DNA from 3 places in the Streptomyces sp. NPDC001914 genome. Region 1 is predicted to be linked to each of the others. Evidence: riboswitches for the same ligand, from Rfam matches in the RefSeq annotation. Region 1 holds a riboswitch; each other region holds the start of a gene.

Region 1 (4,259 bases):
CCGCCTGACCGACTGGACGGCCGCGCGCGACCAGCAGCGCCACCCCTGGTACGCCGGGCACGGCTACGCCTCCGTCCGCGTGGACGTGCGCGGGCACGGCAATTCCGAGGGAGTGCCCGGGGACGGACGGGCGGGGACCGAGGCGGACGACGGGGTGGAGGTGGTCTCCTGGCTGGCCGGCCGGCCCTGGTGCACCGGCCGGGTCGGCATGTTCGGGATCGCGTGGGGCGGCTTCACCTCCCTCCGGGTCGCGGCCCGCACGCCCGAGCCGCTCAGGGCGGTCGTCACGGTCTGCTCGACCGACGACCCTTATGACAACGACACGCACCACGCGGGAGGTTCCGTCCTCGCCGCCGACACGCACGCCAGGTCGGCCCGTCTGCTCGCCTTCGCCGCCCGCCCGCCGGACCCCGCGCACGTGGGCGAGGGGATGTGGCGGGACATGTGGGAGAAGCGACTGGAGGCCGTCACTCCCCCGGCGCACACCTGGCTGGCGCACCAGACCCGGGACGCGTACTGGCGTGAGGGCGCTGTCCGCGAGGAGTACGGGGCCATCCGCGCGGCGGTCCTCGCGGTCGGCGGCTGGCACGACCCGCACCGCGACACGGTGCTGCGCCTGGTGCGGAACCTGCCTGCGGATCGCGTACGAGGTCTCATCGGCCCCTGGTCCCGCCAGTACCCGGACCGGGGCCTGCCGCCCGGACCGGCGATCGGCTTCCTCCAGGAGACGCTGCGCTGGTGGGACCACTGGCTCCGCGACGAGGACACGGACGCGCTCTCCGTCCCTCTCCTGCGCTCCTACGTGATGGACGCGCACCCTCCCGCGACCGCGTACGCCCGGATCCCCGGCCGCTGGGTGGGCGACCCGGCCTGGCCCTCACCCTCGGTGACCCCGGTCGCGTACGCGCTCCAGGGCGCCCCGCTGCCGGTGCGGTCCCCGCAGCACACCGGGGTCGACGCGGGCCGGCTCTTCCCCTCGGGCGACGACGCCGACCTGCCGCCCGACCAGCGGGAGGAGGACGCCAGGTCGGCCTGCTTCGAGTTCGAGGTGGGCGAGGAGACCTGGGTCCTGGGCCGCCCCCGGGTCAATCTGCGGCTGACGTCCGCGTCACCCCGGGGCCAGGTGATCGCCCGGCTGTGCGACGTGGCCCCCGACGGGGCGTCCACACTCGTCACCCGGGGCGCCTTGAACCTGTCGGCGCGCCGGGGCCCGGACAGGACGGTTCCCTGGAGCCCGGGCACCACGGAGCACGTCGTCTTCGACCTGAACGCCATCGGCTACGCGTTCCCGGCGGGCCATCGCATCCGGCTGGGCGTCTCCTCCGCGTACTGGCCCTGGATCTGGCCCCAGCCGGGCTCGGAGGCGGGCTTCACCCTGGAGCCGGTCGGCAGCGTCCTCGAACTCCCGGTGCGGGCAACGAAGTCGGACCCCTCGGTCGCTTTCGAGGAACCGGAGGAGTCCGAACCCCTCGGCGTGACCGTCTCCGCGACCCTCGACGAGCCCCGCCCGCGACGCCTGGTCCTGCGCGACGTGGCCGCGGAGACCTGGAGCCTGGAGGTGGACCCGGGACGCGGCGGCACCCAGGTGTTCCCCGACGGCCTCGAATGCACGGAGGAGGCCCGGGAGACGTACACGATCGGCACGTCGGACCCGCTCTCCGCCCGCGCCCGCTCGGCCTGGTCGATCCGGCTGCACCGGCCCGAGCTGCCCTGGGACGCCCGCGTCGAGACGGTCTCCGCCCTCACCTGCGACGCGCGGGACTTCATCACGACCGACGAACTCGTCTGCAAGGACGGCGACGAGGTCGTCTTCCACCGGACCTGGGAGAAGCGAATCCCGCGCACGGCCGGCTGACCAGCCCAGTGAACAAAGGGAGTTCACCGCCGGCCGGGCGCGCGTGGACCCAACTGCGGCGGTACGACGCCCACTTCGCCGCGCCTCCACCGCGACCGGTCCGCTCTCGTGTCCGCGCTCCCCCACCCCCGGCGAACCGCGCCCGCCGCTGTGTCCCGCGCCACAATTCCCCCCGCACCAGGGGCTGCTCGACGCCTTCAGGGGGGCAGGAGGACCCTCACCAACGCAGGCGCAATGCCCGAATTACCCCCTCATGCCGCCTTGATGGTCTTTGGTCTCGTGAGTTGGGTCACCGGCCGACGAGGGTTCCACGGGGCACCTCTTTCGACTCAACCCCTTTGCGAAAGGCAAGTTGAGGATCCAATTCCGGCACAATCGGACTTTTTACCCGCTCATCAACCAGGCGAAAGTGATCTTCTCAGTCAAATCTCGTCTTGTTTCGGACATGTGCTCTCGCATACGTTCTGGTCGACCCCGGGCGGATCGCCGAATCCTGCCGCCGCCCGGCAACCCATCGACCCACGCACGGCAGGAGCGGGGGAACCACAGGTAAGCCGCCGATCCGGACAAACCGGACCGGCTTGGGGTGAAGCCGCGCCCACAGCGCGGCCGGGCATCTCCCGCCCGAACCCGACAGCTCACCTCGCAGGCGTCGGAGAGGACATTCGTCATGCCCATACGAGGCAAGCACCGCCGCATGAAGACCAACGTCATCACCCGGGGCATGATCGCCGCCGGTACGGGTGGCATGGCCCTCGCCCTCCCCCTCGTGGGCGCGACCGGCGCCAGCGCCGCCACTCCGGCGCAGGCTCCCCAGGCGGCCAAGACCGCGGTGGTCCCCAACGTGCAGCTCGTCACCTACAAGGTCGTCGCCGGCGACACCCTCGCGAAGGTGGCGAAGAAGTACCCCAAGAGCGGTGGCTGGAAGAAGCTGTACGCGGCGAACCGCGCGGTCATCGGCGACAACCCCTCGATGATCCGTCCGGGCCTGAAGCTGACCGTAGGCACGAAGACCCTGAAGTCGACGACCGTCCGCACCACGGCGAACGCGACCGCCGCCGTCGCCAAGTCCAAGACGACCACCGTCACCCAGGCCGCCGCCAAGACGTACTCCAACGACCTCGACGGCTGGATCAAGGAATCCCTGGACGTCATGGCCAAGGCCGGCATCCCGGGCAGCTACGACGGCATCTACCGCAACGTGATGCGCGAGTCCTCCGGCAACCCCAACGCCATCAACAACTGGGACTCCAACGCCGCCGCGGGCATCCCCTCCAAGGGCCTGCTCCAGGTGATCGACCCCACGTTCCAGGCGTACCACGTCGCCGGCACGTCGTCGAACATCTACGACCCGGTCGCCAACATCACCGCCGCCTGCAACTACGCGGCCGACAAGTACGGCTCCATCGACAACGTCAACGGCGCCTACTGATCGCACCCCCGCGACACCCTCTTCACCGCACCCGCCGACGGCGCCTTCCGGGCCGTCGGCGGGTGCGTTTTCCGTGTGGTGGGTGCGGGCGCGGGCGGGCGTGCGTCGGACTGTCCCGTACGTCGGACGGGACCGCGCATCGGACGGGACCGTACGTCGGACGGGTGCGCCGGTGTCAGCCGAAGCCGAAGATCCGCTCCAGGACGACCGCGATCCCGTCGTCCTCGTTCGACAGCGTGACCTCGTCGGCCACCGCCTTCAGTTCCGGATGGGCGTTGGCCATCGCCACGCCCCGGGCCGCCCAGTCGAACATCGGGATGTCGTTGGGCATGTCACCGAAGGCGAGCGTCGCGCCCGGCGTGAGCCCGAGATGCGCCGCGGCGAGAGCGAGGCCCGTCGCCTTGGTCACTCCGCATGGCTGGAGTTCGACGGTGCCCGGCCCGGACATGGTGACCGTCGCCAGCGAACCGACCACTCCCCGCGCCGCCGAGGCCAACTCGTCGTCGGACAAGGACGGGTGCCGGAGCAGCACCTTGCTGATCGGCTCCGCCCAGAGGTCGTCCCTGCGCGGCACCCGCACCGCCGGCAGCGTCGGATGCGGCATGACATAGCCCGGCTCGATGAGCGTCAGCCCGTCCACGCCGTCCTGGTCGACCGCCGCGTACAGCAGCCCGACCTCCGCCTCGATCTTGCCGAGCGCCGTCTCCGCCAGCTCCCTGTCCAGCGTCACCGACCACAGCATGCGGTCCGCGCCGGCGTCGTAGAGCTGCGCCCCCTGCCCGCACACCGCCAGTCCCTCGCCGCCGAGTTCGTCGAGAAGGGGTCGCACGCGCGGCGCCGGTCGGCCCGTGACCACGAGATGCCGGGCACCTGCCTGGGTCACCTTCGCCAACGCGGCGCGTGACCGGTCGGAGAGTGTGTCGTCGCCGCGCAGCAGCGTTCCGTCCAGGTCAGTGGCGATGAGTGAATATG
Region 2 (4,259 bases), on a different contig from region 1:
CACCTGGCGGCCCGCTAGGCGGCGGGTGCCCGCGCCACCGGAGGGGCGGGTTTAAAGGGGTGTGCTTCGGGTCCCGCGGATGGCGTACACTTATCTCAACGACGCGGGGTGGAGCAGCTCGGTAGCTCGCTGGGCTCATAACCCAGAGGTCGCAGGTTCAAATCCTGTCCCCGCTACTGAAGGCCAAGGGCCGGAACTCGGATTCACGAGTTCCGGCCCTTGGTGTTTGTCCCCCCGGCTCTCCGGCCGGCTCCGCCCCGGTGCCACGGACGGGCCCCGCTCGCCCGGTCGGGCCACACAGGTCGCCCGCCGCCCCCGGACCGGTTCTTCTGGACAGGTGGGGCAGCCAGGAGGTGAACGGCGGACCGAAGGGCTCCGTGACCGGGCCGACCGGCCGTCCCGCGGCGTTCGCGGGTCCGGGAGCCTCCCGCCGCCCGGTCCCGGGGAAGCGGAATCGCGCAGGATCGTGTGGGCGCGCACCTTCGCACGGACCCTGCCCCTGCTGCTCGTCGCCGCCGGGATCGTCTACGACTGGTTCACCCCGTCGGAATACACCGCGACCCCCCTTTTCGCGGCCGCGCCCCTGGTCGCCGCCCCCCTCCACTCGCTGCGCGGCACCGTCCTCGCAGGCCTCCTCGCCGTCGGCGCGGTTCTCGTGGTCCACGGCGTGCTCGGCATCGTCCTGCAGGTCGACGCGGTCACCGAGGTCGTCACGGTGACGACGGCCGCCGTCCTCGCCGTCCTCATCAACACCGTCGTGCGGCGCGGCGACGAACGGCTCGCCACCGTCCGGGAGATCGCCGAGTTCGCGCAGCGCGCCGTGCTGCCCGAGCCCGAGCCGCGGATCGCCGGGCTCGAGGTCGCGGCCCGGTACGAGGCGGCGCAGGAGGACGCGTTCATCGGCGGGGACCTCTACGCCGTGCAGGACTCCCCGTACGGCGTACGGCTCGTCGTCGGGGACGTACGGGGCAAGGGGATGAACGCGGTCGCCACCGTCGCGACGGTGGTCGGCGCGTTCCGGGAGGCGGCCGAGCAGGAGCCGGCCCTGGAGGGCGTCGCGGAGCGCCTGGAGCGGGCGCTGACGCGCTCGGGCACCCGGCGCGACGGCGTCGACGCGGTCGAGGGGTTCACCACCGCCGTCCTCGCCGAGATCCCGCCCGGCGCGGACCGGGTGCGCGTCGTCAACCGCGGTCATCCGCCGCCCCTGCTGCTGCATCCCGACGGGACGCTCGCCGTCCTCTCCGCCGCCTCCTTCGCGCTGCCCCTCGGGATGAGCGACCTGGGAGGCCGGCCCGCCCCGACGGTGCGGGACCGGTTCCCGCGCGGGGCGACGCTGCTCCTGCACACCGACGGGCTGTCCGAGGCCCGTGACGCCCGGGGGGAGTTCTTCGACCCGGCACGCTGGCTGGCCGGGCGGGTCTTCTCCTGCCCCGAGGCCCTGCTCACCGCCCTTTCCGAAGCGGTCCGCCGGCACACGGGCGGCGTGCTCACGGACGACATGGCGCTGCTCGCCGTCCGGCGTCACGAACAGTGATCGGACTGTATCCCTCCGCATAACGACTGACGTACCGTCAGGGAAATCCGTGCAAGTGGCACCGGGTCAACTCGCCCGTTTTTCATCGTTCATGACCCCAAAGTCCTGGCCAAGAGCCGTTAATGATCAGTCGGAACAGCTTGGAATTCGGCGCCCGGGTCTATTAACGTTCGATAACGCAGCGCGGTCGTCACAACCGTCACAAGAGACGGCTCCGTGCGCACGCGCCGAATCCCGTCAGGGAACCGGGGAACCAACTCGTGGGGTGAATCGGGCGTATTCCGCCGTGGAAGCACGGTGGCCGTACGCGCGTAGGAGACCTTCCTGCTCCGAACCCGTCAGCTAACCCGGTAGGCGGCAAGGAAGGAAAGGAGTGCGCCCACGTGGCGTCCAACCGGCCCGCTCAGCCAACCTCGTTCGCGCCGAACGAAACCCACACCTTCGGCTACGGCAAGGACGAGGGACCCTGGGAGGAGTGGAACCCCACCGCGGATTCCCTCGCTCCCGTCCGCGGCCGGCACCGCACGGGCAAGCAGCGCGGCGGAGGACTCGCCCGCAGCTCCACGGTCCTCGGCGTCGGTGTCATAGCCGCCGTCGGCGGAGGCGGCATCGCCAGCGCCGCCCCGGGCAAGGCCCCCGTCTCCATCTCGCTGCCGGACCTGTCGTCGGTGACCGAGTCGGCCAAGGCCCTCATCTCGGACGGCGGATCCAGCGCTCCCAAGGGCTCCACGACTCCGCTCACCAACGCCGGTCTGACCACCTCCGACACGGCCCAGGGCAGCACCGACGCCGGTGAGGCGCTGCGCGACCGCATCATGGCGCAGGCCCAGTCGCAGCAGAACCAGGCCGACACCGCCACGCAGAAGGCCGCCCAGACCGCCGCCGCGCAGAAGGCCGTGAAGCTCGCCGCCGCCCAGCAGGACGAGGCCGAGGCCAAGGAAGCCGCTGCGAAGGAGAAGGCGGAGGAGGCGGCCAAGCAGAAGGCCGAGGCCGAGCGCCTCGCCGAGCTCGCCAAGAGCTACGCGCTGCCGACGTCCTCGTACACGCTGACCTCGACCTTCGGTGAGGCCGGCTCCATGTGGTCCTCCGGCTACCACACCGGACTCGACTTCGCGGCGCCCACCGGCACGCTGCTCAAGGCGATCCACAGCGGCACCGTCACCGAGGCCGGCTGGGCCGGATCGTACGGCTACCGCACGATCCTCACCCTCGACGACGGCACGGAGCTCTGGTACTGCCACCAGTCGTCCATCAGCGTCAGCGTGGGCCAGAAGGTCGCCACGGGTGATGTCATCGGACGCGTGGGCGCGACCGGCAACGTCACCGGCCCGCACCTGCACCTCGAAGTGCACCCCGGCGGCGCCGCCACCGGCATCGACCCGATGGCATGGCTCCAGAGCAAGGGCCTCAACCCCTGATCCCCGAACTCCGGCAGCCCTGACGTCAACCCCCCCCGGCGTCAGGGCTGTCGGCCGTCCGGGCGCGGACGGCGGCACGCCCCGGGCCCGGTGATTGTGGAATACATCGATCCGATGCGGGCGTTGAGCCCGTACATGACTTCTCTTCGCAAGCTCGGTTCGTCCGACCTCGAGGTCTTCCCGCTCTCCCTCGGGGGCAACGTCTTCGGCTGGACGGCCGACGAGACCCGGTCCTTCGCCGTGCTCGACGCCTACGCCGCCGCCGGCGGCAACTTCCTCGACACGGCCGACTCCTACTCGGCCTGGGTCGAGGGCAACGAGGGCGGCGAGTCCGAGACCGTCATCGGCAGATGGCTGAAGAGCCGCGGCAACCGCGCGGACATCGTGGTCGCCACCAAGGTCAGCCAGCACCCCGCCTTCCCGGGGCTGTCCGGTGCCAACATCAAGGCCGCGGCCGACGCGTCGCTGCGCCGCCTGGGCACCGACCACATCGACCTCTACTACACGCACTTCGACAAGCCGGAGGTGCCGGTCGAGGAGATCGTCGGCGCCCTCGACGAACTCGTGAAGGCCGGCAAGGTTCGGCACATCGCCGCCTCCAACATCTCCCCGGAGCGGCTGCGGGAGTCCCTGGAGTTCTCCGACCGCGAGGGCCTCGCCCGCTATGTCGCCCTCCAGCCGCACTACAACCTCGTCTCGCGCGACACCTACGAGGGCGCCCTGCTGGAGGTCGCGTCCCAGGCCGGTCTGGCGGCCGTCCCGTACTTCGCGCTCGCCGCCGGTTTCCTCACCGGCAAGTACCGCCCCGGCACCACGGTCGACTCGCCCCGGGCGGCCGGCGCGGCCAAGCACCTCGGCACGGACCGCGGACCGCGGGTCCTCGCCGCCCTCGACGAGATCGCGGCGGCCCACGACACCGCCGTCGCGACGGTCGCCCTCGCCTGGCTGGCCGCACAGCCGACGGTCGCCGCGCCGATCGCCTCCGCCCGCACGGTGGAACAGCTCCCGGCCCTGCTCGGCGTCGCGGACCTGGTGCTGAGCGACGAGGAACTGACGCGCCTGTCGCGGGCGTCGGCGTAACAGCCGGACCGTCGGCGGGCGGCACCGGTGAGTTCCCCCGGTGCCGCCCGCCGGACACGGCCTAGGAGCGGTACGGGTTGTACGCCGGATACGGGGCCGGCGCGGACGCCTGGGCCGGCCACCCGTAGGGCCGCGCGGGCGGGGCGACGTGCTGCCCGTACCGCTGGGGCTGCCAGGGCGGCGGCACGGGCAGCGGCGCCGTGGCGCGGGCCGCGTAGGCGAGGGCC
Region 3 (4,259 bases), 210 kb from region 1:
TTCACGTCGTGCGCCACGACGAGCCCCGCCCCGGCCAGTGCCGAGATGCCCAGCGCGCCGGCCGCGATCCAGTGGTCCCCGGCTCCCTTCCGCACCTCCCGCGGGTCGAAGGCCGCGAATGAGAGCACGTAGAGCGCGATCCCCAGCCAGAACAGCGCCATCGCGGCGTGCGCGAGCCAGTCCGAACCCACCTCGGTGGCGATCGCCGACCCCAGGACCGAGAGGCCCTGTGTGGCCACGCAGACGAGGAACACCTCTCCGGTCCCGCGGCGCCGCCAGCGCCGCAGGACGGAGAGCAGCAGGACCGGCCAGAGCAGGGCCGACAGTGCGAGCAGGATCTCGGCGAGCGTCCGCCACCCGAGGGCCGAGAACCGGGTGCCGAGCACGGTGGTCGCCGCGACCGCGTCGAGCCCGGCGGGAGTGCCCGCCCGGCGCGCCCATTGCTCCCGGTCGCCGACCAGCCGGCCGAGGAAGTCCGAGGCGAGCGCGACCCAGGCGAGCGACGCGAGGACCAGCGCGATCCCGGACAGGACCTCGTAGCCGGTCAGGTGCAGCCCGATCGAGAGGATGCCGGTGGCCATGACGGCGGCCCCGGCGGCGGGCGCCCACCCCGCCCACCAGGCGCGGAGCGGAATGGTGTCCGTCATGTCCGGTGTGTCTGGCATGCGTCGATGCTAGGGACCCGCGGTGCGGTTGCGGGCGGGCCACGCGCGGACGGGACGAAAACGCGGGGCACGCGCGCGAGGATCGGAAGCGTCCCGCGCGCGGCCCCGCGACAGGGGCCTTCGTGTCCCGCGCTACGCCGGGCGCACCACGCTGTGGATCGCCGAGGTGCCGTCGTAGTAGATCGACTCCTCGCGGACGTACGCTCCCGGCTTCGGCGCGTGGATCATCATGCCGTCGCCGATGTAGACGCCGACGTGGCTGATGTCGTCGTAGAAGAAGACCAGGTCGCCGGGCTGCGCGTCGGCGAGGGAGACCGTCGTGCCGGCGTTCACCTGGTCGTAGGTGACGCGCGGGAGGCTGACGCCCGCGGCCTTCCAGGCGGCCTGGGTCAGACCCGAGCAGTCGTAGGAGTCGGGGCCGGTGGCACCCCAGACGTAGGGCTTGCCGATCTGCGCGCGGGCGAACGCGAGCGCCTTGGCCGCCTTCGTCGAGGCGGAGGAGTCCGTGGCCGTCGATCCCGACGACGACCCGTCGGCCGAGCCGGTGGCCGAACCGGCGGTGCTGTCCGACGACTGCGCCTGCGCGGCCTTCTCGGCGGCGGCCTGCTGCCGCGCCAGCTCCGCCGCCTTGGCCGCGGCCTGCTCCTGCTTCTTCTTCTCGATCGCCGCCAGGCGCGCCTTTTCCTCGGCGTTCAGATCCGAGAGCAGGTCGCGCGCCGCGGCGAGCTTGCGCTGCACCTCGGCCTTGGACGTCTTGAGCGCCTTCTGCGATGCGGTCAGCGACTCCAGGTTCTCGGTGGCCTCCGTCCGCTTCTTGGTCGTCGCCGCCTGCTCGGTGATGTAGTCGTCGACGGCCGCCTTCTGGCGGGTCGTCAGACGGTTCATCAACTGGGTCTGGTCGAAGTAGTCCTGGGGGTCGTCCGCGAGCAGCAGGGTCGCGGTGTCGGGCGCGGCGGCCCCGGTGCGGTACTGCGCCGCGGCGAACGACCCCAGTTCCTCGCGCGCGGTGTTGAGCTTCTCGGTGCGCCGGGCGACGTCGTCGAGCAGGGTGTCGACGCGCTTGCGCTGCTTGGCGGTCTTCTCCCGGGTCGCGTTGTACTTCTCCGTGGCGGACTCGGCCTGGTGGTAGAGGTCGTCGACCTTCTTCGAGACCTCCTCGATGCTGGGCCTGGGCTCGGCCGAGGGGGCGGCGTTGGCGGTCTGGGAGAGCAGGGCCACGGAGGTGAGGGCCGCGGTGGCGAGGGCGGGGGTCCGTATGCCTGCGATGCGCGCACCGGTGGGACGCGCCTTGCGGTGTGACGCCAAGAGAGGCGACTCCTTCCGTCATCCGCCTACCGAGTTAGCTGTCGGGTTCGGGCGGGTGGTTCCGGAAGGCTGCCCTACGGTCCGTGCCCCACAAGGCGGTTGGACCGATTCACCCCAAGGTCGGTGGGTCCCCGGCTCCGGGGCCTCGCGGCGCACCGGACTCGGCGGAGGCCGCCCGGCCCGGCGATGTTCGCCGGATGCGGTCGAGCGGCCTTCGAGCACGCTAGCCAACCGGTGTGGCCCGTGTGAAGGTTGATGCCCGATACGCCCGATACATTTCCGTGACCTTTGCCGCATGTGCCGTCGCAGACCTCTCGCAGGTGCCGCCTCCGCTGTCGCCGCGCATGCGCCGCCGCAGCCCCCGCGTACGCTGCCGTAGGCGTCGCCCCATGTTTCGTCGCGGGCGCACCGCAGGTGCCGCCGCGCGTGCCGTCGCAGACGCCCCGCGCGTCTCGTCGCAGACGCCCCGCACGTGCCGTCGCAGGCGCCGCCACATGTGCTGTCGCAGGCAACCCGCTCGCCCTGTCCTGGCCGCCGCACTCGCTCCCCCTTCTTCCAGCCCGGCTCGTGGGCCCGCCCGCCTTCCCGCCCGCTCGCCCTCCCTTCGTCCCGCTTGGCTGGTCGGCGGTCCCTCCTTCCCGCCCGGCTGGTCGGTCCGCCCGGCTTGCCTTCGCGCGGGCCCGTTTTCGCGGCGGCCCGTTTCCGCGCCGGCCTGTCTTCGCGCCGGCCCTCCTTCCTGTCGGCCCCCCCTCCCGCTGGGCCGGTCGCCTTCGTGCCCGGCCGGTCGGACCGCTCGCTTCTCCGCCGGCCCGGTCGGCCTCCTCCCTCGTTCCCGCCGGCCCCGGGGCCCTCGCATCGACAAGAACGCCGGACGGGTGCCGCTCCGGCCGCGGTCGGTGGCCGGGTCTCACGCCGGGTGACCGGACCGTCGTGTGCCGTCACGCGGGGTGAGATGACGACGGGGGAGCCGTGAACCCCTGGTGCTCGCCGGGCGCCCGAGTTCGGGCCGAGTTCTCGGGGTGGCGGCGGGCTGTCGGTGGGGCGGCCTAGACTCGGAGAGCGATGAGCAGCCTCTTTGACGACAGCTTCCTGGCGGCCCTCCAGCCCTCCGCGGCCCACGAGGACGAACACCCGCCGCCGCCCGAGGACGACCACGTACCGGAACCGGTTCCGGACGATCTGTTCGGCGGGAAGTTCGACGTGCCGCCGAGCCGGGACGCGTACTACCGCGACGGCGCGCCCAGGCCCGCCGTGGACCCGGCGGCCCTGCTGGACGGACTGAACGAGAACCAGCGCGCGGCCGTGGTCCACTCCGGCTCCCCGCTGCTCATCGTGGCCGGAGCCGGTTCGGGCAAGACCCGCGTCCTCACCCACCGCATCGCGCACCTGCTCGGCGAGCGGAACGTCCACCCCGGCCAGATCCTCGCGATCACCTTCACCAACAAGGCCGCAGGTGAGATGAAGGAGCGGGTCGAGGCGCTCGTGGGCCCGCGCGCCAACGCGATGTGGGTGATGACCTTCCACAGCGCCTGCGTCCGCATCCTGCGCCGCGAGAGCAAGACCCTCGGCTTCACCTCGTCGTTCTCGATCTACGACGCCGCGGACTCCAAGCGCCTGATGGCGCTCGTCTGCCGTGACCTCGACCTCGACCCCAAGCGCTTCCCGCCGAAGTCGTTCAGCGCCAAGATCTCGAACCTGAAGAACGAGCTGATCGACGAGGAGGACTTCGCCGCCCAGGCCACCGACGGCTTCGAGAAGACCCTCGCCCAGGCGTACGCGCTGTACCAGTCGCGGCTGCGCGAGGCCAACGCGCTCGACTTCGACGACCTGATCATGACCACGGTCAACCTGCTGCGCGCCTTCCCGGACGTCGCCGAGCACTACCGCCGCCGCTTCCGGCACGTCCTCGTCGACGAGTACCAGGACACCAACCACGCGCAGTACGCCCTCGTCCGCGAACTCGTCGGGACCTCCGAGCACCCGGTGGACGTACCCCCCAGCGAGTACGACCTGCCTCCCGCCGAGCTGTGCGTGGTGGGTGACGCGGACCAGTCGATCTACGCCTTCCGCGGCGCGACCATCCGCAACATCCTCCAGTTCGAGGAGGACTACCCGAACGCGACGACGATCCTGCTGGAGCAGAACTACCGCTCCACCCAGACGATCCTGTCCGCCGCCAACGCGGTCATCGAGCGCAACGAGTCGCGCCGCCCCAAGAACCTGTGGACCAACGCGGGCGCGGGCTCGAACATCACGGGCTACGTCGCGGACACCGAGCACGACGAGGCC

Evidence for each region. Region 1 has a riboswitch for cyclic di-AMP ahead of ACFYYF_RS05685 (transglycosylase SLT domain-containing protein). Riboswitches for the same ligand answer to the same signal wherever they lie in the genome.
Region 2: linked by a shared signal. The riboswitch ahead of ACFYYF_RS38590 (M23 family metallopeptidase) and the one ahead of ACFYYF_RS05685 (transglycosylase SLT domain-containing protein) in region 1 are both predicted to bind cyclic di-AMP.
Region 3: linked by a shared signal. The riboswitch ahead of ACFYYF_RS06690 (NlpC/P60 family protein) and the one ahead of ACFYYF_RS05685 (transglycosylase SLT domain-containing protein) in region 1 are both predicted to bind cyclic di-AMP.

Annotation. Positions count from the first base shown of each region.
Region 1 is NZ_JBIASW010000002.1:151,100-155,358, reverse strand. Features, by position in the region: gene ACFYYF_RS05690 (CocE/NonD family hydrolase) at 1-1,855, shown strand, start outside; cyclic di-AMP (ydaO/yuaA leader) riboswitch at 2,330-2,522, shown strand; gene ACFYYF_RS05685 (transglycosylase SLT domain-containing protein) at 2,526-3,287, shown strand; gene ACFYYF_RS05680 (HAD family hydrolase) at 3,463-4,259, opposite strand, start outside.
Region 2 is NZ_JBIASW010000024.1:66,227-70,485, forward strand. Features, by position in the region: gene ACFYYF_RS38575 (dihydrofolate reductase family protein) at 1-18, shown strand, start outside; tRNA gene ACFYYF_RS38580 (tRNA-Met) at 103-176, shown strand; gene ACFYYF_RS38585 (PP2C family protein-serine/threonine phosphatase) at 467-1,534, shown strand; cyclic di-AMP (ydaO/yuaA leader) riboswitch at 1,750-1,906, shown strand; gene ACFYYF_RS38590 (M23 family metallopeptidase) at 1,918-2,952, shown strand; gene ACFYYF_RS38595 (aldo/keto reductase) at 3,088-4,032, shown strand; gene ACFYYF_RS38600 (PrsW family intramembrane metalloprotease) at 4,094-4,259, opposite strand, start outside.
Region 3 is NZ_JBIASW010000002.1:365,200-369,458, forward strand. Features, by position in the region: gene ACFYYF_RS06685 (tellurite resistance/C4-dicarboxylate transporter family protein) at 1-665, opposite strand, end outside; gene ACFYYF_RS06690 (NlpC/P60 family protein) at 798-1,970, opposite strand; cyclic di-AMP (ydaO/yuaA leader) riboswitch at 1,978-2,147, opposite strand; gene pcrA (DNA helicase PcrA) at 3,033-4,259, shown strand, end outside.